DNA from 2 places in the Sediminibacillus dalangtanensis genome. Region 2 is predicted to be linked to the other one. Evidence: a T-box and tRNA genes for the amino acid it is inferred to sense, from the RefSeq annotation. Region 2 holds a T-box; the other holds one or more tRNA genes.

Region 1 (14,694 bases), 1.6 Mb from region 2:
GGACCGGATCACGGTCCTGGGTTAGAAGGTCCGTACAGCCAGGGTGGTATCCCACCGGCGCCTCCACCGAAGCTAGCGCTCCGGTTTCTAAGGCTCCCACCTATCCTGTACAAGCTGTACCAACATTCAATATCAGGCTACAGTAAAGCTCCACGGGGTCTTTCCGTCCTGTCGCGGGTAATGCGCATCTTCACGCATAGTATAATTTCACCGGGTCTCTCGTTGAGACAGTGCCCAAGTCGTTGCACCTTTCGTGCGGGTCGGAACTTACCCGACAAGGAATTTCGCTACCTTAGGACCGTTATAGTTACGGCCGCCGTTTACTGGGGCTTCGGTTCAACGCTTCGCCTTGCGGCTAACGCGTCCCCTTAACCTTCCAGCACCGGGCAGGTGTCAGCCCCTATACTTCGCCTTACGGCTTCGCAGAGACCTGTGTTTTTGCTAAACAGTCGCTTGGGCCTATTCACTGCGGCTTCTCGCAAAAGAAGCACCCCTTCTCCCGAAGTTACGGGGTCATTTTGCCGAGTTCCTTAACGAGAGTTCTCCCGATCACCTTAGGATTCTCTCCTCGCCTACCTGTGTCGGTTTGCGGTACGGGCACCTCTTTCCTCACTAGAGGCTTTTCTTGGCAGTGTGAAATCAGGAACTTCGGTACTTTATTTCCCTCCCCATCACAGCTTGAGATTGCCGGACGGATTTGCCTATCCGACTCTCTTACTGCTTGGGCGCACATGACCAGCAGTGCGCTTTCCTTATCCTTCTGCGTCCCCCCGTCGTTCAAACGGAAAGGAGGTGGTACAGGAATATCCACCTGTTGTCCATCGCCTACGCCTTTCGGCCTCGGCTTAGGTCCCGACTAACCCTGAGCGGACGAGCCTTCCTCAGGAAACCTTAGGCTTTCGGTGAAAGAGATTCTCACTCTTTTTTCGCTACTCATACCGGCATTCTCACTTCTAAGCGCTCCACCAGTCCTCACGGTCTGACTTCGCTGCACTTAGAACGCTCTCCTACCATTGTTCGCAAGAACAATCCGCAGCTTCGGTGATACGTTTAGCCCCGGTATATTTTCGGCGCAGAGTCACTCGACCAGTGAGCTATTACGCACTCTTTAAATGATGGCTGCTTCTAAGCCAACATCCTGGTTGTCTAAGCAACTCCACATCCTTTTCCACTTAACGTATACTTTGGGACCTTAGCTGGCGGTCTGGGCTGTTTCCCTTTCGACTATGAACCTTATCACCCATAGTCTGACTCCCAAGATCGAGTGGCTGGCATTCGGAGTTTGACTGAATTCGGTAACCCGATGAGGGCCCCTAGTCCAATCAGTGCTCTACCTCCAGTACTCAACTCTTGAGGCTAGCCCTAAAGCTATTTCGGAGAGAACCAGCTATCTCCGTGTTCGATTGGCATTTCACCCCTACCCACACCTCATCCCCGCGTTTTTCAACACGCGTGGGTTCGGGCCTCCAGTCAGTGTTACCTGACCTTCACCCTGGACATGGGTAGATCACACGGTTTCGGGTCTACGACCCCCTACTCTATTCGCCCTGTTCAGACTCGCTTTCGCTGCGGCTCCGTCTATCCGACTTAACCTTGCAGGAGATCGTAACTCGCCGGTTCATTCTACAAAAGGCACGCCGTCACCCATTAACGGGCTTCGACTACTTGTAGGCACACGGTTTCAGGTTCTCTTTCACTCCCCTTCCGGGGTGCTTTTCACCTTTCCCTCACGGTACTGGTTCACTATCGGTCACTAGGGAGTATTTAGCCTTGGGAGATGGTCCTCCCGGATTCCGACGGAATTCCTCGTGTTCCGCCGTACTCAGGATCCACTCCGGAGGAAACAATCTTTCAACTACAGGGCTCTTACCTTCTTTGGCTGATCGTTCCAAATCGATTCACTTAAATTGTTTCTTGGTAACTCCGATGGAGTGTCCTACAACCCCAGAGAGCAAGCTCTCTGGTTTGGGCTGTTTCCGTTTCGCTCGCCGCTACTTGGGAAATCGCATTTGCTTTCTCTTCCTCCGGGTACTGAGATGTTTCAGTTCCCCGGGTCTGCCTCACTTATCCTATGAATTCAGATAAGCGTCCTGCCCCATTACGGGCAGGGGGTTCCCCCATTCGGAAATTCCCGGATCAATGCCTACGTACGGCTCCCCGAGACATATCGGTGTTTGTCCCGTCCTTCATCGGCTCCTAGTGCCAAGGCATCCACCGTGCGCCCTTCTTCACTTAACTTATCGTTCGTGAATGACGTGTTACTTCAATGTCGTTGAATGTCTTGCATAGTCTAGTTCCGGCTCCTGCTGAGCAGTCGCCTTCACTTCCTATTTATCTTATCTAGTTTTCAAGGTACAAGTAATTAAGGGAATTGATCCCTCAAAACTGAACCAAACAACCAAGTATGTCCTGTGTTTAGCTCGTAAGAGCTATTCCTGTCCAGCTCCAGCACCCAGCGACTAGCACAACTTCCCTCACCTCCGTACGATAAGTCAACATCAGCTCACGCTGTTCGCTGTGTTTCCTTTATCTCCTTCGGTTCAGTCCAGTTTGTACGTCGCTACCCGGGTGCTTTCGCCTTTCGTATATCCTTAGAAAGGAGGTGATCCAGCCGCACCTTCCGATACGGCTACCTTGTTACGACTTCACCCCAATCATTGGCCCCACCTTCGGCGGCTGGCTCCAAAAAGGTTACCTCACCGACTTCGGGTGTTGCCAACTCTCGTGGTGTGACGGGCGGTGTGTACAAGGCCCGGGAACGTATTCACCGCGGCATGCTGATCCGCGATTACTAGCGATTCCGGCTTCATGCAGGCGAGTTGCAGCCTGCAATCCGAACTGAGAATGGTTTTATGGGATTTGCTTCACCTCGCGGTTTCGCTTCCCTTTGTACCATCCATTGTAGCACGTGTGTAGCCCAGGTCATAAGGGGCATGATGATTTGACGTCATCCCCACCTTCCTCCGGTTTGTCACCGGCAGTCACCCTAGAGTGCCCAACTGAATGCTGGCAACTAAGGTCAAGGGTTGCGCTCGTTGCGGGACTTAACCCAACATCTCACGACACGAGCTGACGACAACCATGCACCACCTGTCACTCTGTCCCCGAAGGGAAACCTCTATCTCTAGAGGGGTCAGAGGATGTCAAGACCTGGTAAGGTTCTTCGCGTTGCTTCGAATTAAACCACATGCTCCACCGCTTGTGCGGGCCCCCGTCAATTCTTTTGAGTTTCAGCCTTGCGGCCGTACTCCCCAGGCGGAGTGCTTAATGCGTTAACTTCAGCACTAAGGGGCGGAAACCCCCTAACACCTAGCACTCATCGTTTACGGCGTGGACTACCAGGGTATCTAATCCTGTTCGCTCCCCACGCTTTCGCGCCTCAGCGTCAGTTACAGACCAGAGAGCCGCCTTCGCCACTGGTGTTCCTCCACATATCTACGCATTTCACCGCTACACGTGGAATTCCGCTCTCCTCTTCTGTACTCAAGTTCCCCAGTTTCCAATGACCCTCCACGGTTAAGCCGTGGGCTTTCACATCAGACTTAAGGAACCGCCTGCGCGCGCTTTACGCCCAATAATTCCGGACAACGCTTGCCCCCTACGTATTACCGCGGCTGCTGGCACGTAGTTAGCCGGGGCTTCCTCGTCAGGTACCGTCAAGGTACCGCCTTGTTCAAACGGTACTTGTTCTTCCCTGACAACAGAACTTTACGATCCGAAGACCTTCATCGTTCACGCGGCGTTGCTCCGTCAGACTTTCGTCCATTGCGGAAGATTCCCTACTGCTGCCTCCCGTAGGAGTCTGGGCCGTGTCTCAGTCCCAGTGTGGCCGATCACCCTCTCAGGTCGGCTACGCATCGTTGCCTTGGTAGGCCATTACCCTACCAACTAGCTAATGCGCCGCGGGCCCATCTGTAAGTGACAGCCAAAAGGCCGCCTTTCAACCTTCCTCCATGCGGAGGAAGGTATTACCCGGTATTAGCCCCGGTTTCCCGGAGTTATCCCGATCTTACAGGCAGGTTGCCCACGTGTTACTCACCCGTCCGCCGCTCGTTCCACAGGCTTCACCCCGAAGGGATCTGCCTGCTTCCCGCGCTCGACTTGCATGTATTAGGCACGCCGCCAGCGTTCGTCCTGAGCCAAGATCAAACTCTCCATAAATGATGAGCTTGCTTGCTCGTTCAAAAACTAGCTTGTATATCTTGCTTGACATACTGGTTGTTTTGTTCAGTTTTCAAGGATCAAAAGTGGTGGAGCCTAGCGGGATCGAACCGCTGACCTCCTGCGTGCAAAGCAGGCGCTCTCCCAGCTGAGCTAAGGCCCCTTTATAGATGGTCGGGAAGACAGGATTTGAACCTGCGACCCCTTGGTCCCAAACCAAGTGCTCTACCAAGCTGAGCTACTTCCCGATAATGGCGCGCCCGAGAGGAGTCGAACCCCTAACCTCTTGATCCGTAGTCAAACGCTCTATCCAATTGAGCTACGGGCGCCCTAAGTGCCGAGGGCCGGACTCGAACCGGCACGGTAGAAACCTACCGCAGGATTTTAAGTCCTGTGCGTCTGCCAATTCCGCCACCTCGGCATGGCATGAAAGAACTGGAGCGGAAGACGGGATTCGAACCCGCGACCCCCACCTTGGCAAGGTGGTGTTCTACCACTGAACTACTTCCGCGTTAATGCGGGTGGAGGGACTTGAACCCCCACGTCGAAGACACTAGATCCTAAATCTAGCGCGTCTGCCAATTCCGCCACACCCGCTCGTTATAATATTTTGAAGTGATGAGCCATGGAGGATTCCGACGCCACAGGCTAGTCCTTGCACCACTGAATGGTGATGAAAAGCAAGGGGAACCACAGGTGAGAATCCAAACCATAACTTCTTTGATGAGCCATGGAGGATTCGAACCTCCGACCCTCTGATTAAAAGTCAGATGCTCTACCAACTGAGCTAATGGCTCATGGATTAACCAATGAAATATTAAATCATTTAGTACATAGAAAAACTGGTGCCGGCCAGAGGACTTGAACCCCCAACCTACTGATTACAAGTCAGTTGCTCTACCAATTGAGCTAGGCCGGCAAATGGTGGAGGATGCAGGGCTCGAACCTGCGACCCCCTGCTTGTAAGGCAGGTGCTCTCCCAGCTGAGCTAATCCTCCAAAAGCCTGGCGACGTCCTACTCTCGCAGGGGCAAAGCCCCAACTACCATGGGCGCTGGAGAGCTTAACTGCTGTGTTCGGCATGGGAACAGGTGTGGCCTCTCCGCTATTGTCACCAGACAATATGTAATTTTAAGGACAAGATATATTATATAAACATTAAGACTAAAAAGCAAGCCTTTTTTAAATGTATTTAACACTTGTTCCTTCAAAACTAGATAAGAAGGAAGACATCAACGAACTTCACACGTTTGAATCCAGCTCTGCGGGCTAGATGCTCGCGTCATAAGTCATTCCCCTACAAGCCCATAAAGCAGGGCTTTTCGGTGACTGGCTTATGCGTGTCGCATCTGACCAAGCCCGCGACGCTTTTTGTTTTAATCCAGTTACGGCTCCTAACAGCTAGTGTATAGTTCATCCAGCTTTTCGTACGCTCAAAGCGGCGTACTACCATCTGGCTGATCTATCCATACGCTGTTGACCAGTCGCCTTCACTTTTTGTTTTAAGTTAAGTCCTCGATCGATTAGTATCCGTCAGCTGCACGTGTCACCACGCTTCCACCTCGGACCTATCAACCTCATCGTCTCTGAGGGATCTTACTCATTTAAAATGATGGGAAGTCTCATCTAGAGGTGGGCTTCATGCTTAGATGCTTTCAGCACTTATCCCTTCCACACGTAGCTACCCAGCTATGCTCCTGGCGGAACAACTGGTACACCAGCGGTGTGTCCATCCCGGTCCTCTCGTACTAAGGACAGCTCCTCTCAAACTTCCAACGCCCACGACGGATAGGGACCGAACTGTCTCACGACGTTCTGAACCCAGCTCGCGTACCGCTTTAATGGGCGAACAGCCCAACCCTTGGGACCGACTACAGCCCCAGGATGCGATGAGCCGACATCGAGGTGCCAAACCTCCCCGTCGATGTGGACTCTTGGGGGAGATAAGCCTGTTATCCCCGGGGTAGCTTTTATCCGTTGAGCGACGGCCCTTCCATACGGCACCGCCGGATCACTAAGCCCGACTTTCGTCCCTGCTCGACTTGTAGGTCTCGCGGTCAAGCTCCCTTCTGCCTTTACACTCTGCGAATGATTTCCAACCATTCTGAGGGAACCTTTGGGCGCCTCCGTTACTCTTTGGGAGGCGACCGCCCCAGTCAAACTGCCCACCTGACACTGTCTCCGGACCGGATCACGGTCCTGGGTTAGAAGGTCCGTACAGCCAGGGTGGTATCCCACCGGCGCCTCCACCGAAGCTAGCGCTCCGGTTTCTAAGGCTCCCACCTATCCTGTACAAGCTGTACCAACATTCAATATCAGGCTACAGTAAAGCTCCACGGGGTCTTTCCGTCCTGTCGCGGGTAATGCGCATCTTCACGCATAGTATAATTTCACCGGGTCTCTCGTTGAGACAGTGCCCAAGTCGTTGCACCTTTCGTGCGGGTCGGAACTTACCCGACAAGGAATTTCGCTACCTTAGGACCGTTATAGTTACGGCCGCCGTTTACTGGGGCTTCGGTTCAACGCTTCGCCTTGCGGCTAACGCGTCCCCTTAACCTTCCAGCACCGGGCAGGTGTCAGCCCCTATACTTCGCCTTACGGCTTCGCAGAGACCTGTGTTTTTGCTAAACAGTCGCTTGGGCCTATTCACTGCGGCTTCTCGCAAAAGAAGCACCCCTTCTCCCGAAGTTACGGGGTCATTTTGCCGAGTTCCTTAACGAGAGTTCTCCCGATCACCTTAGGATTCTCTCCTCGCCTACCTGTGTCGGTTTGCGGTACGGGCACCTCTTTCCTCACTAGAGGCTTTTCTTGGCAGTGTGAAATCAGGAACTTCGGTACTTTATTTCCCTCCCCATCACAGCTTGAGATTGCCGGACGGATTTGCCTATCCGACTCTCTTACTGCTTGGGCGCACATGACCAGCAGTGCGCTTTCCTTATCCTTCTGCGTCCCCCCGTCGTTCAAACGGAAAGGAGGTGGTACAGGAATATCCACCTGTTGTCCATCGCCTACGCCTTTCGGCCTCGGCTTAGGTCCCGACTAACCCTGAGCGGACGAGCCTTCCTCAGGAAACCTTAGGCTTTCGGTGAAAGAGATTCTCACTCTTTTTTCGCTACTCATACCGGCATTCTCACTTCTAAGCGCTCCACCAGTCCTCACGGTCTGACTTCGCTGCACTTAGAACGCTCTCCTACCATTGTTCGCAAGAACAATCCGCAGCTTCGGTGATACGTTTAGCCCCGGTATATTTTCGGCGCAGAGTCACTCGACCAGTGAGCTATTACGCACTCTTTAAATGATGGCTGCTTCTAAGCCAACATCCTGGTTGTCTAAGCAACTCCACATCCTTTTCCACTTAACGTATACTTTGGGACCTTAGCTGGCGGTCTGGGCTGTTTCCCTTTCGACTATGAACCTTATCACCCATAGTCTGACTCCCAAGATCGAGTGGCTGGCATTCGGAGTTTGACTGAATTCGGTAACCCGATGAGGGCCCCTAGTCCAATCAGTGCTCTACCTCCAGTACTCAACTCTTGAGGCTAGCCCTAAAGCTATTTCGGAGAGAACCAGCTATCTCCGTGTTCGATTGGCATTTCACCCCTACCCACACCTCATCCCCGCGTTTTTCAACACGCGTGGGTTCGGGCCTCCAGTCAGTGTTACCTGACCTTCACCCTGGACATGGGTAGATCACACGGTTTCGGGTCTACGACCCCCTACTCTATTCGCCCTGTTCAGACTCGCTTTCGCTGCGGCTCCGTCTATCCGACTTAACCTTGCAGGAGATCGTAACTCGCCGGTTCATTCTACAAAAGGCACGCCGTCACCCATTAACGGGCTTCGACTACTTGTAGGCACACGGTTTCAGGTTCTCTTTCACTCCCCTTCCGGGGTGCTTTTCACCTTTCCCTCACGGTACTGGTTCACTATCGGTCACTAGGGAGTATTTAGCCTTGGGAGATGGTCCTCCCGGATTCCGACGGAATTCCTCGTGTTCCGCCGTACTCAGGATCCACTCCGGAGGAAACAATCTTTCAACTACAGGGCTCTTACCTTCTTTGGCTGATCGTTCCAGATCGATTCGCTTAAATTGTTTCTTGGTAACTCCGATGGAGTGTCCTACAACCCCAGAGAGCAAGCTCTCTGGTTTGGGCTGTTTCCGTTTCGCTCGCCGCTACTTGGGAAATCGCATTTGCTTTCTCTTCCTCCGGGTACTGAGATGTTTCAGTTCCCCGGGTCTGCCTCACTTATCCTATGAATTCAGATAAGCGTCCTGCCCCATTACGGGCAGGGGGTTCCCCCATTCGGAAATTCCCGGATCAATGCCTACGTACGGCTCCCCGAGACATATCGGTGTTTGTCCCGTCCTTCATCGGCTCCTAGTGCCAAGGCATCCACCGTGCGCCCTTCTTCACTTAACTTATCGTTCGTGAATGACGTGTTACTTCAATGTCGTTGAATGTCTTGCATAGTCTAGTTCCGGCTCCTGCTGAGCAGTCGCCTTCACTTCCTATTTATCTTATCTAGTTTTCAAGGTACAAGTAATTAAGGGAATTGATCCCTCAAAACTGAACCAAACAACCAAGTATGTCCTGTGTTTAGCTCGTAAGAGCTATTCCTGTCCAGCTCCAGCACCCAGCGACTAGCACAACTTCCCTCACCTCCGTACGATAAGTCAACATCAGCTCACGCTGTTCGCTGTGTTTCCTTTATCTCCTTCGGTTCAGTCCAGTTTGTACGTCGCTACCCGGGTGCTTTCGCCTTTCGTATATCCTTAGAAAGGAGGTGATCCAGCCGCACCTTCCGATACGGCTACCTTGTTACGACTTCACCCCAATCATTGGCCCCACCTTCGGCGGCTGGCTCCAAAAAGGTTACCTCACCGACTTCGGGTGTTGCCAACTCTCGTGGTGTGACGGGCGGTGTGTACAAGGCCCGGGAACGTATTCACCGCGGCATGCTGATCCGCGATTACTAGCGATTCCGGCTTCATGCAGGCGAGTTGCAGCCTGCAATCCGAACTGAGAATGGTTTTATGGGATTTGCTTCACCTCGCGGTTTCGCTTCCCTTTGTACCATCCATTGTAGCACGTGTGTAGCCCAGGTCATAAGGGGCATGATGATTTGACGTCATCCCCACCTTCCTCCGGTTTGTCACCGGCAGTCACCCTAGAGTGCCCAACTGAATGCTGGCAACTAAGGTCAAGGGTTGCGCTCGTTGCGGGACTTAACCCAACATCTCACGACACGAGCTGACGACAACCATGCACCACCTGTCACTCTGTCCCCGAAGGGAAACCTCTATCTCTAGAGGGGTCAGAGGATGTCAAGACCTGGTAAGGTTCTTCGCGTTGCTTCGAATTAAACCACATGCTCCACCGCTTGTGCGGGCCCCCGTCAATTCTTTTGAGTTTCAGCCTTGCGGCCGTACTCCCCAGGCGGAGTGCTTAATGCGTTAACTTCAGCACTAAGGGGCGGAAACCCCCTAACACCTAGCACTCATCGTTTACGGCGTGGACTACCAGGGTATCTAATCCTGTTCGCTCCCCACGCTTTCGCGCCTCAGCGTCAGTTACAGACCAGAGAGCCGCCTTCGCCACTGGTGTTCCTCCACATATCTACGCATTTCACCGCTACACGTGGAATTCCGCTCTCCTCTTCTGTACTCAAGTTCCCCAGTTTCCAATGACCCTCCACGGTTAAGCCGTGGGCTTTCACATCAGACTTAAGGAACCGCCTGCGCGCGCTTTACGCCCAATAATTCCGGACAACGCTTGCCCCCTACGTATTACCGCGGCTGCTGGCACGTAGTTAGCCGGGGCTTCCTCGTCAGGTACCGTCAAGGTACCGCCTTGTTCAAACGGTACTTGTTCTTCCCTGACAACAGAACTTTACGATCCGAAGACCTTCATCGTTCACGCGGCGTTGCTCCGTCAGACTTTCGTCCATTGCGGAAGATTCCCTACTGCTGCCTCCCGTAGGAGTCTGGGCCGTGTCTCAGTCCCAGTGTGGCCGATCACCCTCTCAGGTCGGCTACGCATCGTTGCCTTGGTAGGCCATTACCCTACCAACTAGCTAATGCGCCGCGGGCCCATCTGTAAGTGACAGCCAAAAGGCCGCCTTTCAACCTTCCTCCATGCGGAGGAAGGTATTACCCGGTATTAGCCCCGGTTTCCCGGAGTTATCCCGATCTTACAGGCAGGTTGCCCACGTGTTACTCACCCGTCCGCCGCTCGTTCCACAGGCTTCACCCCGAAGGGATCTGCCTGCTTCCCGCGCTCGACTTGCATGTATTAGGCACGCCGCCAGCGTTCGTCCTGAGCCAAGATCAAACTCTCCATAAATGATGAGCTTGCTTGCTCGTTCAAAAACTAGCTTGTATATCTTGCTTGACATACTGGTTGTTTTGTTCAGTTTTCAAGGATCAAATTATAGCTGCGTCATATGCAGCTTAAACATTATATCCCTTCAACTCTCGCAAGTCAAGGTTTTTTTATAATGTTTGGTTGCCTTTGCTGCTCTTCAATCAAAACGGCAACTTATTTAGTTTAACAACTCTCACGAAAAAAGTCAACAACTATTTTTTATCTTTTGTGTAAGCAAGTTAGCGAATAACGCAACGTTTAATAATTTACCATGATTGTTCGCGTAAATCAAGGGAAGAATACAAGGAATTTAATGGAAACATCTCAATGGATAAACAAGTATAGAAAAGCAGGCTGTCACTGACAACCTGCCTTTTGGAACTACTCTCTATTTCTCATTTGAGGGAACAAGAGGACGTCACGGATAGATGGCGCGTTAGTAAGCAGCATAACTAGCCGGTCAATGCCGATTCCCAATCCACCTGTTGGAGGCATACCATATTCCAGCGCTTCTAAGAAATCTTCGTCCATTTCGTGCGCTTCATCATTACCTTGTTCTTTTTCCTTTACTTGAGCTTCAAAACGTTCTCTTTGATCTATTGGATCATTGAGCTCAGAGAAAGCATTCGCATGCTCTCGACCTACAATAAACAACTCAAATCGATCGGTGAAACGATCGTCCTCAGGATTTTTCTTAGCAAGCGGAGAAATTTCCACCGGGTGACCATAGATAAAGGTAGGTTGGATTAACTTTTCTTCCACCTTTTGCTCGAAGAACTCATTGACAATGTGTCCAAAAGTCATGGTGTCCTTAATATCGATTCCATGCTCTTTGGCTAGCGATTTAGCTTCCTCATCGCTCATTTTCTTCCAGAAGTCCACTCCTGTATATTCCTTGACAGCATCCACCATATGGAGTCTTGTCCACTCCGGTTCCAGGTTCACGTCATTATCTCCATATTTGACGGTTGTGGATCCTAATACTTCTTTTGCTATATGCGCTACCATGTTTTCAACTAACGACATTACATCATGGAAATCAGCATATGCCTCGTATAACTCCAGCATTGTGAACTCCGGATTATGTCTGGTTGAAACACCCTCATTACGGAACACTCTTCCGATTTCATATACTTTCTCCATGCCGCCGACAATCAGCCGTTTCAGATGCAGCTCTATTGCGATTCTCATGTATAAGGGAATATCCAAAGCGTTATGGTGCGTGATAAACGGACGCGCGGAAGCTCCGCCGGCTATGCCATGCATCATTGGAGTTTCTACTTCTAAAAAGCCATTGCTGTCCAGGTATCTGCGCATGGACTGAATGATTTTACTACGAGTAAGAAAGGTTTCCTTGCTTTCCGGATTGGTAATCAGGTCTAAGTAACGTTGACGATAACGTTGCTCCACATCTTTTAACCCATGAAATTTATCTGGAAGAGGTCGCAGAGACTTGGTCAACATTTGGAATTCATTTGCTTTAACAGATAACTCTCCTACTTTGGTTTTAAATACAGTACCTGTTACGCCGATAATATCGCCGATGTCGGCAGTCGTGAATAACTCATATGCTTCCTCGCCGATCTTATCTTTCCTGACATACAGTTGAATCTGGCCGCTGAGATCTTGAATATGCGTAAAACCAGCTTTTCCTTTCCCTCGCTTTGTCATTATCCGTCCGGCGATGGTGGCTTCTGCTTCTTTTTCTTCCAGTTCTTCTTTGGAAAAGCCCTCATATGCTTGTTTGATTTCCTCAGCAAGGTGGGTCCGTTCAAACTTAGTTCCAAATGGGTCCAGCCCTTGTTCTTGTAAATGCTGCAATTTTTCCCTGCGTACTTGCAGCTGGTCATTCAACTCTTCTGTCATTGGTCTCACTCCATTTATTTTTTATCCTCTATCTCTCATTCATAACCTGGCTGCCTTACTGCCATACAGTAGAAGCCAACGTTCTTTTGTATTTTAACGGTAATGAAAAAACTGCCAGCAAAGCACTGGCAGCATTTTTACTTTATTTTCAGTATAGAAAAGGTGCTGCAAAGTGTCAACGTTGGAACACTTTTACCACATTTTTATTTTTACTTCTGTTTTATCCAAGTGAAGTCAGTCCCAGCATTAACCATGACAGGTTTGTCTGCTGTATGGTTTACTTGCTGGACAATTCCTCGTTAGTTTGTGCGTCCAGTCTTTTAGTGACTCACCTATGTTATACATGGATATCTTCTTTAGGATTTTGATACTTATGCTTATCTTGTTCGGGTGCCAGCTCCTCAGCAGAGATACCCAGCACATTCGTGATTTGGTGAAGTAATTCATTACTCAGCCTGCGGGTACCCCGTTCTATTTCCCCTATTACGGACACTGATATACCAAGCTCTTGTGCAAACTGAACTTGTGTATATCCTTTCAGTTTTCGATAAGCCTTTACTCTTCTTCCCCATTCTTTCCCAGCCATCGCGTAACTCCCTTTTTCTCTGTTGTCGGCAGCCCATCAAGAATTGTTGAAACACTTTTGTTTTGCGTAGGAATAACTGCGTCGGGATTTACATCCTGCAAAGGTATAAGTACAAAAGCTCGTTCGTGCATTCTTGGATGAGGTACAGCTAATTGCTCTGTTCTAATATTTTCTTGATTATAAAGCAAAATGTCAAGGTCTAATGTGCGCGGTCCCCATCGCACTTCCCGTTTTCTTCCCTTGTCCGCTTCGATAAACTGGCAATACGCCAATAATTCACACGCAGAAAGGTTTGTATGGATCTCCACCACCATATTCAAAAAATTATCCTGATTTGTATAGCCCACTGGTAAGGTTTCATAAATGAACGACTTCTTCGTCACCAAAATCTGCTTATGGTCTCCCAACGCTTGAATGGCTTCAGTCAAATAGTTTTCCCTTGGCGGGATGTTTGAACCCAATCCCACATACGCCGTATTCATGAAGAACGCTCCCGATAAATTTCGATTGCTACCGAGTCATAATGACCCGGGATAGGTGGATCGGGTTTTATGACTTTCACCTTGCAGGCTTGTACTCGGGTGAAGTTCCCGAGCAGCGCTTCAGCAAGTTTTTCACCGACACTTTCTATCAGTTGTTTCGCCTCTCCTTCAACAACTGCTTTGGTTACTTGATAAATCTGCCCGTAATCAACGGACTCTTCCATATTATCGGTTTGTCCGGCTGTCTTTAAATCGATTTCCAATGTTAAATCGACGTAAAAACGCTGCCCTAACTTTCTTTCCTCAGGAAAAAGGCCGTGATAGCCATAAAACTCCATCTTATTCAAAAAAATCCTATCCATCCCGACTGTCTCCTTTCCCCATCATAGCATCCATCATTTTCGTCATATGCTTCATCATTTTGACGTTATGAACACGGACAATATCTGCAGCCCCTTTACTAACGCCGTAGCAAACAGTGGCGCCTGTGCCCGCATCCCTTTCCGGCGCAGGAACATCCAGTACTTTACCAATCATCGATTTACGAGATGTTCCTAATAGCAAAGGAAATCCTAACTCTTTGAATTGGTCGAGGTGACGCAGAACCACTAAATTATCATCCGGCGTTTTGGCAAATCCGATACCCGGATCGAGAATTATATTTTCTTTTTTCACTCCCGCTTCTAAAGCAACAGTAATGCTTTCCTGCAAGTCCTTTTTCATATCTTCAATCAAATCACTGTAATCCCTGGTTTCACGATTATGCATAAGAACGATCGGTACATCGTAAACAGCGGCGACCTTCGCCATTTCGGGGTCCCTTTTGGCTCCCCAAATATCATTTAGTATCGAAGCCCCCGCCTTCAAAGCTTGTTTTGCAGTCTCTGGTTTATACGTATCGATGGAAATCGGAATGTTAACTGCTTCTTTTACTGCTTGAATAATCGGTATCACTCGATCAATTTCATCCTGGACAGCTACAGGAGTATAACCGGGCCGTGTTGATTCTCCGCCTATATCAATGATATCCGCCCCATCTTTTTCCATTAAAACAGCTTGTTCAACGGCCGTGGCAACATCATTGTACTTCCCCCCATCGGAAAAAGAATCAGGCGTTACATTCAATATTCCCATTACTACTGTCTGCTTGCTCAAGTTATATTGCTTTACTTTGGTATTTAAGATAAAAGACATACGTATTCCTTCTTTCTTACGGACTGACGGTATCTATCTTT
Region 2 (14,694 bases):
AGAAACATATGATTTATCCAATGTAATGTTCATCGCAACGGCAAACAATTTGGCTTCGGTTCCAGGACCGCTGCGTGACCGGATGGAAGTCATTTCGATTGCAGGTTATACAGAAGTGGAAAAACTCCATATTGCCAAAGAGCACCTCTTGCCAAAACAAATAAAAGAAAATGGGTTGAACAAAGGACAGCTGCAAGTACGTGATGATGCACTAACCAAATTGATCCGCACTTATACAAGAGAAGCCGGTGTGCGGGGACTGGAAAGGCAACTTGCATCCTTGTGCCGAAAAGCAGCAAAAATAATTGTATCAGAAGATAAAAAACGGGTCGTAGTAACGGATAAACAGCTGGAGTCATTGCTCGGCAAGCCGCTTTTCCGGTATGGAAAAATGGAAGAGGAGAATCAAGTAGGTGCTGCTACAGGGCTTGCTTATACATCTGCTGGCGGAGATACACTGTCGATTGAAGTGACGTTATATCCGGGCAAGGGAAAATTGACGCTGACCGGAAAACTGGGTGATGTCATGAAGGAATCAGCTCAAGCGGCTTTCAGTTATATACGATCCAGAGCTGAAGAACTGAAAATAGACCGCGATTTTCATGAGAATAACGACATTCATATTCATGTGCCGGAAGGGGCAACGCCGAAGGATGGACCTTCAGCCGGGATTACCATGGCAACCGCGCTTGTTTCTGCACTGACTGGTCGTGCTGTGAAACGCGAAGTCGGCATGACCGGGGAAATCACACTTAGGGGAAGAGTGCTTCCAATCGGCGGCTTAAAGGAAAAATCACTAAGTGCCCACCGAGCAGGTTTGACAACGATCATTATGCCGGCTGATAACAAACGTGATCTGGATGACATTCCCGAGAGCGTCAAAGAAGGGCTGAACTTTATCCCTGTCGAACATTTAGATGAAGTGCTGGAACATGCGTTAGTGGAGGAGAAACATGAAAGTAACTGAGGCGGAAATCGTAATAAGTGCAGTATCAAAAAAGCAATATCCAGGCGATATGCTACCAGAAATAGCATTGGCAGGCAGGTCAAACGTCGGCAAATCTTCTTTCATCAACAAAATGATCAACCGGAAGAATCTTGCCAGGACCTCCTCCAAGCCGGGGAAAACCCAGACATTGAATTTTTATAAAATTAATCAAAGTTTTTACTTCGTGGATGTGCCCGGTTATGGCTATGCCAAAGTTTCCAAGAAGGAACGGGAAAAGTGGGGCAAGATGATGGAAGAATACTTCATGGAGCGGGAAAACCTGAAGGCTGCTGTTCTTATTGTAGATATCAGGCATCAACCCACAGAAGATGATATTATGATGTATGACTTTTTGAAGCATTTCGAACTTCCCGTCATCGTAGTCGCTACGAAATTGGATAAGGTTTCGAAAACCAAACGGGCAGCACACCTGCAAACAGTAATTAAAACACTGCAGGCTGATGTCGAGGATATTGTCCTTCCTTTTTCAGCAGAAACGGCAGAAGGAAAAGAAGAAGCTTGGAAAGTGTTACAAAGTTTTTTGTGAAAAGCTGACTTCAGAAAATAGCTGCTTGGCAGGGTACAAGCAAAATGGATTGCGCCTATCTGGTGTTGATCCAATGTTGCAAAAATACGCTTATGCGTCTTTGAATTTTACTTTGTAGCGGACCGAGGGTGCAAGGAAGATTAGGCAGGGGTACCCTGGTTGAGGTAATCTGCCGAAGCGATATCAAGCATCCAGGAATATTAGCTCAACTGTATCGGTTAAGGAAGTAACTAAGCATGTGAACAGAAAAAAAGCGGAAGCAGTTTTAAACGGCTTCCGCTTTTTGTTATGCTACTTTTTTCGATAAATAAGATAACCACCGATGGCAATCAAGAGAAGCGGCCAAAAGCTTTCCAGCAAAGAAGCCGTTTCGTTTATCCAGTTGAACCAGCCCGGCTTGTTAATCGAATAGATAGCGAACAAAGCAATCCCCAGTAACAACAAACCGGGTAGCAATCCGCTTTTTGTCTTTTGAAACCGGATTAGAAATGCAATGCCAATGATCAATGGGTAAACACCCCAATGGTCAATCCAGAAACCATAATGGCGCAAACCGAAGAAGTGGAGACCTAATCCAAGGAGAATCGTCCCCGGGAATAAATTTTTGTACTCCTTGGAAAAGTAACTATGAAACAGAAATACAATACCGATAATCATTAACAATGTTGGCCAGGAATAAAAATCGGTGAAAAAGGGTATCTGGAACTGTTGGAGAAAAAAGTAGCAGCCGATACCGATCAACAAAAATCCGGTAAAAATGTTTTGTTTCTTCACGAGGGTTCCTCCGTAAATTATAATAATTATTAAATAGTATTAATTAGTTGCTTCTGTACTGTGTATATGGTAAAGTACAAAAGGATTGAAAAACAGCAAGATACAACTACGTACTGGTATTATCCTAACATATAGTTTCAATATCTGTTCACAAATTTTATCAGTCGCTGGTAACATGCGTGTTATAATGAAAGATGGACTTATACAAATAATAAAAGCAAAAGGCACTGGCCAGCGGCCTAAACACCATGTGCGGCTACATCCGGCTGCAACAGTTTTTATACGTAATATTGGGGGTAGAATAAAGTGCATATTTTAGTTGTCGGAATAAACTACAGAACAGCCCCTGTGGAAGTTAGGGAAAAGCTCACTTTTGAAAATCAAGATGTTTCGCAAGCAATGAAGTCTTTGAACCAACAAAAAAGCGTATTGGAAAATGTAATTATCTCCACTTGCAACCGGACAGAGATTTATGCAGTGGTTGATCAACTTCATACAGGACGCTATTACATCAAGCAATTCCTTGCCGAATGGTTCGACATGGACAAAGACTTTTTCTCACCACATCTGGCTATTTATGAAGCAGATGGAGCAGTAGAACACTTGTTCAAGGTGACGAGCGGTCTTGATTCCATGGTCTTGGGAGAAACCCAGATTCTTGGTCAAATGAAGCAGGCATTTCTTTTGGCGCAAGAATCCGGAACAACCGGCACCATTTATAATGAACTTTTCAAACAAGCTGTTACACTGGCAAAGCGTGCTCACAAGGAAACAGAAATCGGCGATCATGCTGTATCAGTCAGTTATGCGGCCGTAGAGCTTGCCAAGAAGATATTCGGCGATCTGTTGAACAAACATGTCGTCATTCTTGGTGCTGGAAAAATGGGAGAATTGGCAGCGAAAAATTTGCAAGGATCCGGTGTGGAAAAAGTGACAGTCATCAACCGCACGCTATCAAAAGCAGAAGCGCTGGCTGAGCAATTCTCCGGACAAGCACGTACATCCGATAGCCTTCCGGAAGTGTTGAAGGATGCAGATATTTTGATCAGTTCTACCGGAGCAAACAATTATGTGTTGGATAAAGATTTGTTGGGACCTGTACACAAGCAAAGGAAGGGACGTCCCCTTTTCCTAGTCGATATTGCTGTACCACGCGATATTGATCCAGTTCTTGGAGACCTTGACAGTGTGTTTTTATATGACATCGATGATCTGCAAGGAATTGTCGACGCCAACCTGGAAACAAGGAAGCAAGCTGCGGAAGCAATTGAATTGATAATAGAGGAAGAAATTGTCGCATTTAAGGAATGGCTTCAGACTAAAGGTGTGGTTCCGGTCATTTCTGCCCTAAGAGAAAAAGCGTTATCCATCCAGGCAGAAACGATGAAAAGCATTGAGCGTAAAATGCCGGATTTATCAGACCGCGAACGCAAGGTGTTGAACAAGCATACGAAAAGTATCATAAATCAGATGCTGAAACAGCCGATCTTGCAAGCGAAAGAAATGGCGGGCAAACCACAAGCAGAAGAATCATTGCAAATGTTCATGCAAATCTTCGGTATTGAAGAGATGGTTCAAGAGGAGTTGAACAAACAGTCCGGCGGCAAAGTTTTCAGCTTTGATCAAGGAACGAAGGTGTCACAAACAGTCGCTGTGCAAAAAGCATCGACGAATTGAGACCTAATGACAATTACCGGAAAAATGGGCTGTAATGCTATACAAATGAGAGGATTTCCCATATGCTGGAAATGAAGTGGCTTTATGAACTGATTCTTGTCATATACGGCGCTAGTGTGATGGGATACTTTATCGATTTTATTCAATACAACCGGAAGGCCAATCGGATTGCCTTCTGGTTGCTTAGTTTGGTATGGGTTTTACAAACCTTGTTTTTAATTTATCAGCTGTTGCTTGAAGACAGCTTTCCGGTACTAAACATGTATGACGGACTTTATTTTTATGCCTGGATACTCGTTACATTTTCTCTGTTGATCAACCGCTTTTTTCGGGTGGATTTGATTGTTTTTTTTACGAACCTGCTAGGTTTTTTTATTATGCTTCTTCATGTAGGGGCTAGTGCCCAAAATCAGGGAACTGAACGGGGAGTCCACCTTGTCAGCGAGTTGTTAATCGCCCATATCAGCCTAGCGCTTTTATCCTATGGTTTTTTTACCGTTTCCTTTTTATTTTCTATTATGTACCTACTGCAATATCGTTTGCTGAAGGAAAAAAAAGGTTATAAATGGCTTCGTCGCTTCGGAGGGCTCGACCGGCTTGACACCTTGTCATTCCAAGCTGTGACGGTCGGGGTACCCATTCTTATGATTTCCATTATCTTGGGAATCGTCTGGGCGTATTCCTCCGGTGCCGAGTTTTATTGGAATGACTTTAAAACAATGGGCTCGATGTTCGTTTTGATTGTCTATATGGTCCACTTGATATTACGATTGGTGAAAGGGTATCAAGGCAGGACTATTGCTTTGTATAATACAGGAGCTTTTTTGTTTCTGTTGATTAATTTCTTTCTATTCAGCATGCTGTCTAATTTTCACTTTTGAAAAGTTGACCTGCTTTTGAATAAGATTGCTATTTCATGATGTCAGGAGGATGACAATGCGCAAAATCGTAATCGGTTCCCGGAAAAGCAACCTGGCTTTGACCCAAACAGAATGGGTGATTGACCAGTTGAAAAAAGCAGGGGTACCATATGAGTTTGAAATCAAGAAAATTATGACCAAAGGGGATAAAATCCTCGATGTCACACTTTCGAAAGTAGGCGGGAAGGGCTTGTTCGTCAAAGAAATAGAACAGGAGATGTTTGACAAGGAAATCGACATGGCTGTTCACAGTATGAAGGATATGCCTTCTCAACTACCTGAAGGACTTATTATTTCTTCCATCCCGGTTCGTGAAGATCACCGTGATGCCTTTGTTTCCAATGATAACGTATCATTAACAGACCTTCCGGAAGGAGCGGTGGTCGGTACTAGCAGCCTGCGAAGGGCGGCGCAAGTGCTGGCAGCAAGACCGGACGTTGAAATAAAATCTATTCGCGGTAATATCGAAACCCGACTTCGAAAAATGAAGGAAGAAGACTACGATGCGATTGTCCTGGCAGCTGCCGGGCTGATTCGTATGGGATGGGGAGAAGAAATCGTAACCGAATTCCTGGATCCCGATCTTTGTGTTCCGGCCGTTGGACAGGGAGCATTGGCTATTGAGTGCAGGGAGGATGACCAGGAGCTGCGTGAACTGCTTCAGAAAATAAATGATCAGTACACGGCCCATACTGTTTCAGCTGAACGTACTTTCTTGCATTTGTTGGAAGGTGGGTGCCAAATCCCGATAGCGGGTTATGCTCATATGGAAAAAGACGAGGTTGTCCTGACTGCACTTGTTGCCACCTCAGATGGAAAAACGGTATTAAAGGAAGTTGTCAAAGGCAAAAATCCGGTGGAAGTCGGCAGAGAAGCTGCTGAGCGGATGAAGGCGCGAGGAGCTCAGAAAATTGTCGATGACGCCAAAGAGGAGCTTGACCAATAATGGGCAAGCCTCTTGCGGGCAAAAGAGTTTTAATCACCCGCAGTGAACAGCAGGCGGAGGATTTCGCAAGTAAATTAGAAGAAGCGGAAGCAGTTCCGGTAATTGTTCCGCTTCTTCGCTTACAAAAAAGGGAAGCACAATCGAACAAACAAATCCTCTCCAAACTTCACGAATTTACATGGGTGTTTTTCACAAGTGCCAATGGCGTGAAGTTTTTTTTCGAGCAATTAAGGGACTGCGGTCTTGATTCGGGGCAGTTGGAAAATAGTAGGGTGGCAGCAGTCGGCAGAAAAACCAGACAGGCTTTACATAAACAAGGTTTGTCCGTCGATTTTACTCCGGAAAAGTATTCTGGGAAGCGCATGGCCACCGAATTTATGAAGAAATATCCTGATCCAGGTCCGGTTTTGCTTGTATGCGGTGGGTTGGCGAGACAGGATATTCCTCTACAGCTTGAACGGCAAAAGGTTTATTTCCAGAAAGCAGTGGTTTATGATACGCTGATAAATACAGTGGCCCGTGATGATCTTTTGTCTTTCATTAGAGAGGGAAAATTGGACGTCTACACATTTACCAGCCCCTCGACAGTAAAAGCGTTCATGAAGTTAACGTCAGATGAACCGGAATTACAACAAAAAGTTGTTTCTGAAGCGTTGACCGTCTGTATAGGACCGACTACTAAAGAGGCTGCTGGAAAACAAGGGTTTACAAATATTCTTGTACCGAAAGACTACACACTTGAGGGCATGATTAAACAGCTTGCCAGGTACTATGATACAGAAAGGAACTAGGTGAACGATATGAACGAGTTTAAAAGACATCGACGATTAAGAACATCAGCAGCCATGCGGGCATTGGTTAGGGAAACACAGTTATCGACTGACGATTTGATTTATCCGATATTCGTGATAGAAGGGGAAAATGTCAGAAGGGAAGTTCCTTCGATGCCTGGGGTATATCAGGTTTCGCTCGAACATCTATCGGAAGAGATGGACAAGCTTGTCGAACTGGGTATTCGTTCCGTCCTGTTGTTCGGCATTCCGAAGGAGAAGGATGAGCAGGGAACCCAGGCTTACTGTGAAACAGGTATAGTCCAACAAGCATTAAGAAAAATCAAACAAGAATTTCCTGAATTGATTACCATTGCGGATACTTGTCTCTGTGAATACACTTCCCACGGGCATTGTGGAGTTATTCATGACGGGGATGTAGATAACGACGCTTCACTTCCGCTCCATGTGGAAACAGCAATTAGCCAGGCCAAAGCAGGAGCGGATATCATTGCTCCGTCGAATATGATGGACGGGTTTGTTGCCGCTATTAGAGAAGGATTGGATAATGCGGGCTTTAAACACATTCCGATCATGTCCTATGCGGTCAAATATGCATCAGCATATTACGGCCCATTCCGCGATGCAGCGGACAGTACCCCGCAATTCGGTGACAGAAAGACATACCAGATGGATCCATCCAACAGAATGGAAGCTTTCCGTGAAGCGGCGTCCGACATGGAAGAAGGTGCAGACTTCCTTATTGTTAAACCAGCGATGTCTTACTTGGACATCATGCGGGAAGTCAAAGACCGTTTTAATGCACCGTTGGTCGCTTATAATGTAAGCGGAGAATATTCAATGGTGAAGGCAGCAGCACAAAATGGCTGGATCAACGAACGGGAATTGGTGATGGAAAAACTGACTTCGATGAAACGCGCAGGCGCAGATTTGATCGTCACCTATTTTGCTAAAGATGTAGCAAAATGGTTAAAAGAAGAATAATCGTTGGAGGTAGTGGATAATGGCGAATTATGATCGTTCTAAGCATGCTTATCAAGAAGCGGTGGATTTGATGCCCGGAGGGGTCAACTCACCTGTCAGAGCCTTTAAATCAGTAGGAATGAATCCGTTATTTATGGAACGTGGGAAAGGCTCGAAGATATGGGATATCGATGGCAATGAATATATCGACTATGTCCTAAGCTGGGGACCGTTGATTTTAGGACATGCCAACGAAAGAGTGGTCAATCGGTTAAAGGAAGTGACCGAGCTTGGTACTAGCTTTGGTGCCCCGACCGAGATCGAAAACAAGCTGGCGCAATTGGTGATTGATCGGGTACCTTCGATTGAGATGGTGCGGATGGTCAATTCCGGAACCGAGGCGACCATGAGTGCATTGCGACTTGCACGCGGTTATACCGGAAGGGACAAGATTTTAAAATTTGAAGGCAACTACCATGGTCACGGCGACTCGCTATTAATCAAAGCAGGTTCCGGTGTTGCTACGCTCGGTCTTCCGGATAGCCCGGGAGTGCCAGAGTCGATTGCTCAAAACACCATCACCGTTCCATACAATGATACGGAAAGCGTCCGCTACGTTTTCGAACAATATGGTGATGACCTGGCGGCTGTCATTGTGGAACCTGTATCCGGCAACATGGGAGTGGTTCCGCCGCAAGGGAACTTTTTACAGGATCTGCGTCAATTGACAGAAGACAATGGTACACTGCTGATATTCGATGAAGTTATGACAGGATTCCGTGTCGGTTTTAACAGTGCCCAAGGTCATTTCGGTGTAACGCCAGATTTGACTTGTCTCGGTAAAGTAATCGGCGGTGGATTGCCGGTAGGTGCATACGGCGGCAAACGGGAAATTATGGAACGTGTCGCGCCGACCGGCGATATTTATCAGGCCGGTACTTTATCCGGTAATCCGCTGGCGATGACTGCTGGTTACGAAACGTTAAGTCTTATGGATCAAGCAGCCTACAATCAGATCAGCGATAAGGTTGACAAACTTATCGAAGGATACAAGCAAGCCTCTGAAGATTATGGGGTGCCGATTTGTGTCAACCGGGCAGGCTCCATGGTTGGAATCTTTTTCACCGAGGCAGATGTCATTAATTACGAAACAGCTAAATCTGCAAACCTTGATCATTTCGCCAGTTATTATCGTTCGATGGCGGAACAAGGCATCTTCCTGCCACCGTCTCAATTCGAAGGGATATTCTTGTCAGTCGCCCATACGGACGAAGATATAGCCAAGACAATCCAAGCAGCCAGAAACGCATTTGAAAAAATAAGCAAAAATCAATAACAAAAAAGCATCCTGCCCCTATGCAGGATGCTTTTTTTTGCATCGACACCAGTTTCGGCGGTTTGGGGTCAGTCCCCATCTATCCATTTCCCCCCATTTATCGGTAAAACAAGATGAGATAGAGACAGACATCCTTCGTATAAATTACTGATTTCAAAACCTTTTGTAATGATGAAGCGTGTATATAATCCCTTTTGGGGTCAGTCCCCACAGCATCATTTTGTCCGATTTATACATGGATAGGGACTGACCCCAAGCCGCCCCCAAACCGATTCTAAGCGACAGTCCCAAAGCGCAAGGTTCTACTGCTCCTCTTTGGGTTTTGGCATAATTTCCAGGGGAAGGTCATATATCTTAAGGGAGTGAGTGTTCGAGGTTTTATGGATCTTGAAGGGAGGAGTAAGTTTTGGCAGAAGGTGGTCAATCCGTGTTTACGTTTGATTTGAATGAATCTGTCTGGTTTAAAAAAGGACAGGAAGTTGATGAAATGATGGGAATATCCCTGGATCCGGAAATTTCTATTCAAGAGATGGGTGATTTTGTATCCATCAGGGGTGTAATTGAGTTGAAAGGGGAGTATTTTCAGGTAAAAAATCAGAGGGAATCTGATGAAGATGCTGACTCTTTCCGAGAGGATCCTTCCCATCGGGTGGTCGATCAAATAGAAGCTTATGAAGATGGAGTGAATGAGTTCTTTCACCATTTTCCAGTCGAAGTTTCCATACCAACATATCGAGTCCGTTCACTTGATGATGTGAGGGTCGGTATTGAGTCGTTTGATTATGAATTGCCTGCTTCCAATCAATTAAAATTAAATGCATCCTTGACGATCCACGGTGTTTCGGAGCCGCGGCAGGAAAGTACTTCCGAAATGGAAACAGAACCTGCGACAGCAGAGCAGACGGAAGTAGAGAAAGAAGCAGAAGCTTTGCTGGAAGATACGGAAGTTGAATCCGTTGAGGAAGCACGTGACACTACGGTTCCTGATACACCAATATTGGAGGCAGTAAAAGAGGAGCCGGCAGTTGAAACGGAAGAGCAGGAAGTTTTCCGATTCGATGTAAAAGAAAAAGCGGAAAGCTCAGATGAAGCACACGAGCGGGAACAAGCTTCTATCGATAATGATCCATTACAGAGCGAAAAGGAACAGGAAAAAGACAGATGGAAACAGAAAACCCAGTCACTGGCAGAGTTTTTCGGTAAAGTGGAAGAAGTAGAGGAATCTGCTGAATCGAGCAATACAGACTATGAAAGCTACGATGGAAAATCCGATGAAGAGTATGAAGACTCCTTTGAGTCGAGTGAAGAATCTTCAGATGGAAGGGACGGAGAAAAACCGGATACTCGCTACTTATTGAACATATTCGATAACAAAGAGGAACGGTATACCCGTCTAAAAATGTGTATTGTACAAGAAAGCGATACGCTTGCTTCATTAGCAGAGAAGTACAAGGTTTCGCCTCTTCATATTTCAAAATCGAATCGTTTAGGTGACGATGATATAGAAGAAGGGCAGATTCTCTATATACCTGTCAAGAAGTGAAGAGCAAAGAAGAAAATCCCTTGCCAACCAGATGCGGTCAAGGGATTTCTTACGTAACAAAATGTACGGCAGAAAGCTCTGTAAACAAGAATCATGGACCACGTCAAATCCAACTAAGGAATGGAGTTTTTAGGAGGGAGATCGGTGGAAAGGATACAATCCGTTTTACAGGAATATCAAATCGGTCCAGCTGAAATTGTTCCAATAACTAGCCGATTGTATAAAATTCATACGTTTGATTATACCTTTGCCCTAAAGCGATCTCGGATGAAGCCAGAGGCCCTTTCTAGCTGGGAAAACGTTTATCGCCAAGCTAATTTGCACAGGCTCTCCTCCATCGTTCCTGTCTATTTGACTGAAAAAGGACAATTATATGTTTCTTATGAAAAGGATATTTATTATTTGTCTCCTTGGCAGGAAATGCTGGAAAGAGATGAGCCAGTCCATGAACTGGAAGGTTTTTTCAGGGAACTGACGAATATTCATGCTGTAACGATGGAAGAACATGCTATTAATCAGGAACTGGCACAGGATACAGTCGCTCATGAATTACAACAATTAGAGTCTCGTCGGGCAGACTTACTCGAACATGTGGAACAGTTTGAAGCACGCCGTTATATGTCACCGTTTGAACTAGAAGTTTGCACACACTATCGAGATATCGAAATCGCATTTTCTAAAACTGCTGCATGGTTTGAGGCTTATCTGGAAGATTTGCGAAGGGACCAAATTGGCAGAACGTGTCTATGTCATGGAAATTTACGTACCTCTCATTTGCTAACTGCCCAGGAACAAGCCAAATTTATCAATTGGGAACATGCCTTCACTGGGAACCCGGTACAGGATTTATCCGTTTACTTTCAACAGGAATGGCAATTCCATGATTACTCCCTTCAGGATGCTCTGCAGTCTTTCCCGGTATATGAAAAACAGAACCGATTGCTACAGAGTGAGAAGTCCCTTCTGGCTATTTTGTCTATCAATCCATCTAATTATCTGGACACAGTGGAAGACCATCTCCGGCATCCGTACAACAGGCCACTTCCATTTCAAATCAGAGACTTGGAGCGGTCTTATCGAAGGTTGTACCATGGCCTGAAATTCCAGGAAGTACTTGAAGGTCAACGACAGGAATACTTGGAAAAGCTGGAGGAAGAAGATTAAATCCATTCCATATAAAATGCAACAAAAATCCCGACAAACAAACCAAGAAGGAAAACGTCCATTGTAGTTGGAAAAAATAAAGTCCGGATCAGTTGAAAGATCATGATCGGCAAGGTAGCCCTTTCGATGACGACAAGCCAATATCTACACCACGGAGGGAGTTTATAACGGTAATAACGAGCCAATAACTTTCACCCCTTTTCTTAGTCTTTTGGTGTATCCTATGAACAGGAAATCAAATTGGTACTTAAAAACAGGAACAAACCGTTATATCAGCCCGATTTTTGTTGTCCGTCTATTTTTGTCATCTTTTTGTTGACTTGATAGCTGAAATTTGGATAAAATAAGGAATATAAATTGAACACCATAAATGCCATGAACGGGAAGAGTACAGTGCAACGCCTTTAGAGAGGAGAACCATTAGCTGAGAGGTTTTCCAGGATGGTTGTTATTGGAAGGTCGTCCGGGATGCAGTTTCCTTGAAAATGAAGTAAAGGAAGCCGGTTTACAGCCGTTAAAACATTCGAGTGTGCAGATTGGATGTGTCCGTCTGTAAACAAAGGTGGTACCACGGAAATACAGCCCTTTTCGTCCTTTAGGATGAGGAGGGCTTTTGTATGTTGTCGAATGTATAAGGCTGAACCAAGTCGCTATCGCTTTTCTCTTCTTAACTTAATAGAAAAGAATTTTTCTGGCGGTGCTGTCTTGGTACCATCTTTTATTCTATCCGCATGGAATTTATGGAAGCAGGAGGTATAACGAAATGGACGAAAATAAACAAGAGCATTCTCTGCCGCCCAAATATGACCCACAAGCAGTCGAACGTGACCGTTATCGATTTTGGGTTGAAGGGAAGTATTTCGAAGCAGATGGTGATCAGAAGAAAGAACCTTTCACGATTGTCATTCCACCGCCGAATGTTACAGGAAAGCTGCATATCGGCCATGCCTGGGATACAACTTTACAAGATTTGATTACTAGGATGAAGCGAATGCAGGGGTATGATGTACTCTGGTTGCCTGGAATGGATCATGCGGGCATCGCCACCCAGGCCAAAATCGAGGCAAAGCTCAAGGAAGAAGGGCAAAACCGTTACGAGTTAGGACGCGAAAAATTCCTTGAAAAATCATGGGAGTGGAAAGAACAATATGCAGACTTCATCCGCCGCCAATGGGCCAAGCTAGGCTTGGGACTGGATTATTCACGTGAACGCTTTACACTCGATGAAGGTTTGTCAGAAGCCGTTAAAGAAGTGTTTGTTACGTTATATAACAAAGGATTAATTTATCGCGGAGAGTATATTATCAATTGGGATCCGACAACTAAAACAGCGCTCTCCGATATCGAAGTAATACATGAAGAAATCCAGGGGCATTTTTATCACATGAAGTATCCGTTGAAGGATGGCAGCGGGCATATCGAGATAGCGACTACCCGGCCCGAAACCATGCTCGGCGACAGTGCGGTTGCTGTCCATCCGAAAGATGAACGGTACCAGCACTTGATCGGCAAAAAGGTAGTCCTGCCTATAGTTGGCCGTGAAATTGAAATAGTTGCCGATGATTATGTCGATATGGAGTTTGGTTCCGGAGCAGTAAAAATCACACCTGCCCACGACCCGAATGATTTTGAAATCGGGAATCGCCATAATCTGGAGCGAATCTTGGTGATGAATGAAGATGGAACGATGAATGAAAATGCAGGAAGCTACCAGGGCATGGATCGATTTGAATGCAGGGAGCAACTGATCAAAGATCTCCAGGACCAGGGTGTATTGTTTAAAATAGAGGAACATATGCACTCAGTCGGTCATTCGGAGCGCAGCGGGGCTGTAGTCGAGCCTTATTTGTCGACCCAATGGTTTGTCAAAATGCAGCCATTGGCTGAAGCTGCTGTCGAATTGCAGTCCGATGAAGAAGAAAAAGTAAATTTCGTTCCAGAACGGTTTGAACGCACCTATTTAAACTGGATGGAAAACATAAGAGATTGGTGTATTTCTCGTCAGCTATGGTGGGGACATCGTATACCTGCCTGGTATCACAAGGAAACCGGAGAAGTTTATGTAGGAAAACAGGCACCGGAGGACAGCGAAAACTGGGAACAGGATGAAGACGTACTTGATACATGGTTTTCATCCGCACTGTGGCCTTTCTCGACAATGAATTGGCCAGATACAGAGGCGGAAGATTTCAAACGTTACTTCCCGACGGACGCGCTTGTGACTGGCTATGATATTATCTTCTTCTGGGTTTCAAGAATGATTTTTCAATCAAAGCAATTTACCGGTAAACGACCGTTTAAAGACGTATTGATCCATGGTCTTGTTCGTGCGGCTGACGGTAGAAAAATGAGTAAATCACTTGGAAATGGTGTCGATCCGATGGATGTGATCGATAAATATGGTGCAGACTCCCTTCGCTATTTCTTGTTGACTGGTACAACTCCTGGCCAGGATTTACGGTTCCAATGGGAAAAAGTAGAGTCTACTTGGAATTTTGCCAACAAGATTTGGAATGCTTCCCGGTTTGCTTTGATGAACATGGGGGACTTACGTTATGATCAAATCGACTTGACCGGAGAGAAGTCGGTTGCTGATGAATGGATTCTCACCCGTTTGAATCAAACCATCGAACAAGTAACCAAAAACGCGGATAAATATGAATTTGGTGAGGCTGGACGCCAGCTATATAATTTTATCTGGGATGAGTTATGTGACTGGTATATTGAAATGGCGAAGCTGCCACTGTATGGAGAAGATGAACAAGCGAAACATACGACAAGATCGGTCCTTGCATATGTACTTGATCAAACAATGAGAATGCTGCATCCGTTTATGCCGTTTATTACCGAGGAAATATGGCAACACTTGCCTCATGAAGGAGAATCGATTACGAGAGCTGCCTGGCCGGTTGTTAGAAGGGAACTTCATAATGAAGAAGCTGCCCAGGAAATGCAACAGCTGGTTGCCATCATCCGCTCTGTAAGAAATATACGGGCTGAGGTCGATACACCGATGTCGAAACAAGTACAATTGCTTATTCAAAC

Evidence for each region. The T-box of region 2 lies ahead of ERJ70_RS12230 (valine--tRNA ligase). A T-box ahead of a tRNA ligase gene usually reads a tRNA of that ligase, here a tRNA-Val.
Region 1: it has a tRNA-Val gene. The T-box ahead of ERJ70_RS12230 (valine--tRNA ligase) is inferred to sense a tRNA for this amino acid. The anticodon was not compared.

What each region holds. Positions count from the first base shown of each region.
Region 1 is NZ_CP046956.1:4,060,570-4,075,263, reverse strand. It holds rRNA gene ERJ70_RS19795 (23S ribosomal RNA) at 1-2,238, opposite strand, end outside; rRNA gene ERJ70_RS19790 (16S ribosomal RNA) at 2,596-4,161, opposite strand; tRNA gene ERJ70_RS19785 (tRNA-Ala) at 4,249-4,324, opposite strand; tRNA gene ERJ70_RS19780 (tRNA-Pro) at 4,333-4,409, opposite strand; tRNA gene ERJ70_RS19775 (tRNA-Arg) at 4,414-4,490, opposite strand; tRNA gene ERJ70_RS19770 (tRNA-Leu) at 4,497-4,582, opposite strand; tRNA gene ERJ70_RS19765 (tRNA-Gly) at 4,598-4,672, opposite strand; tRNA gene ERJ70_RS19760 (tRNA-Leu) at 4,678-4,758, opposite strand; tRNA gene ERJ70_RS19755 (tRNA-Lys) at 4,886-4,958, opposite strand; tRNA gene ERJ70_RS19750 (tRNA-Thr) at 5,005-5,080, opposite strand; tRNA gene ERJ70_RS19745 (tRNA-Val) at 5,084-5,159, opposite strand; rRNA gene rrf (5S ribosomal RNA) at 5,164-5,279, opposite strand; rRNA gene ERJ70_RS19735 (23S ribosomal RNA) at 5,664-8,581, opposite strand; rRNA gene ERJ70_RS19730 (16S ribosomal RNA) at 8,939-10,504, opposite strand; gene lysS (lysine--tRNA ligase) at 10,907-12,391, opposite strand; gene ERJ70_RS19720 (helix-turn-helix domain-containing protein) at 12,729-12,977, opposite strand; gene folK (2-amino-4-hydroxy-6-hydroxymethyldihydropteridine diphosphokinase) at 12,947-13,459, opposite strand; gene folB (dihydroneopterin aldolase) at 13,456-13,821, opposite strand; gene folP (dihydropteroate synthase) at 13,814-14,653, opposite strand.
Region 2 is NZ_CP046956.1:2,419,267-2,433,960, reverse strand. It holds gene lon (endopeptidase La) at 1-967, shown strand, start outside; gene yihA (ribosome biogenesis GTP-binding protein YihA/YsxC) at 954-1,535, shown strand; gene ERJ70_RS12280 (LiaI-LiaF-like domain-containing protein) at 1,827-2,309, opposite strand; gene hemA (glutamyl-tRNA reductase) at 2,616-3,986, shown strand; gene ERJ70_RS12270 (cytochrome C assembly family protein) at 4,049-4,867, shown strand; gene hemC (hydroxymethylbilane synthase) at 4,923-5,852, shown strand; gene ERJ70_RS12260 (uroporphyrinogen-III synthase) at 5,852-6,643, shown strand; gene hemB (porphobilinogen synthase) at 6,653-7,627, shown strand; gene hemL (glutamate-1-semialdehyde 2,1-aminomutase) at 7,647-8,942, shown strand; gene spoVID (stage VI sporulation protein D) at 9,349-10,485, shown strand; gene ERJ70_RS12240 (phosphotransferase) at 10,630-11,649, shown strand; gene ERJ70_RS12235 (YszA family small membrane protein) at 11,646-11,834, opposite strand; T-box leader at 12,016-12,248, shown strand; gene ERJ70_RS12230 (valine--tRNA ligase) at 12,413-14,694, shown strand, end outside.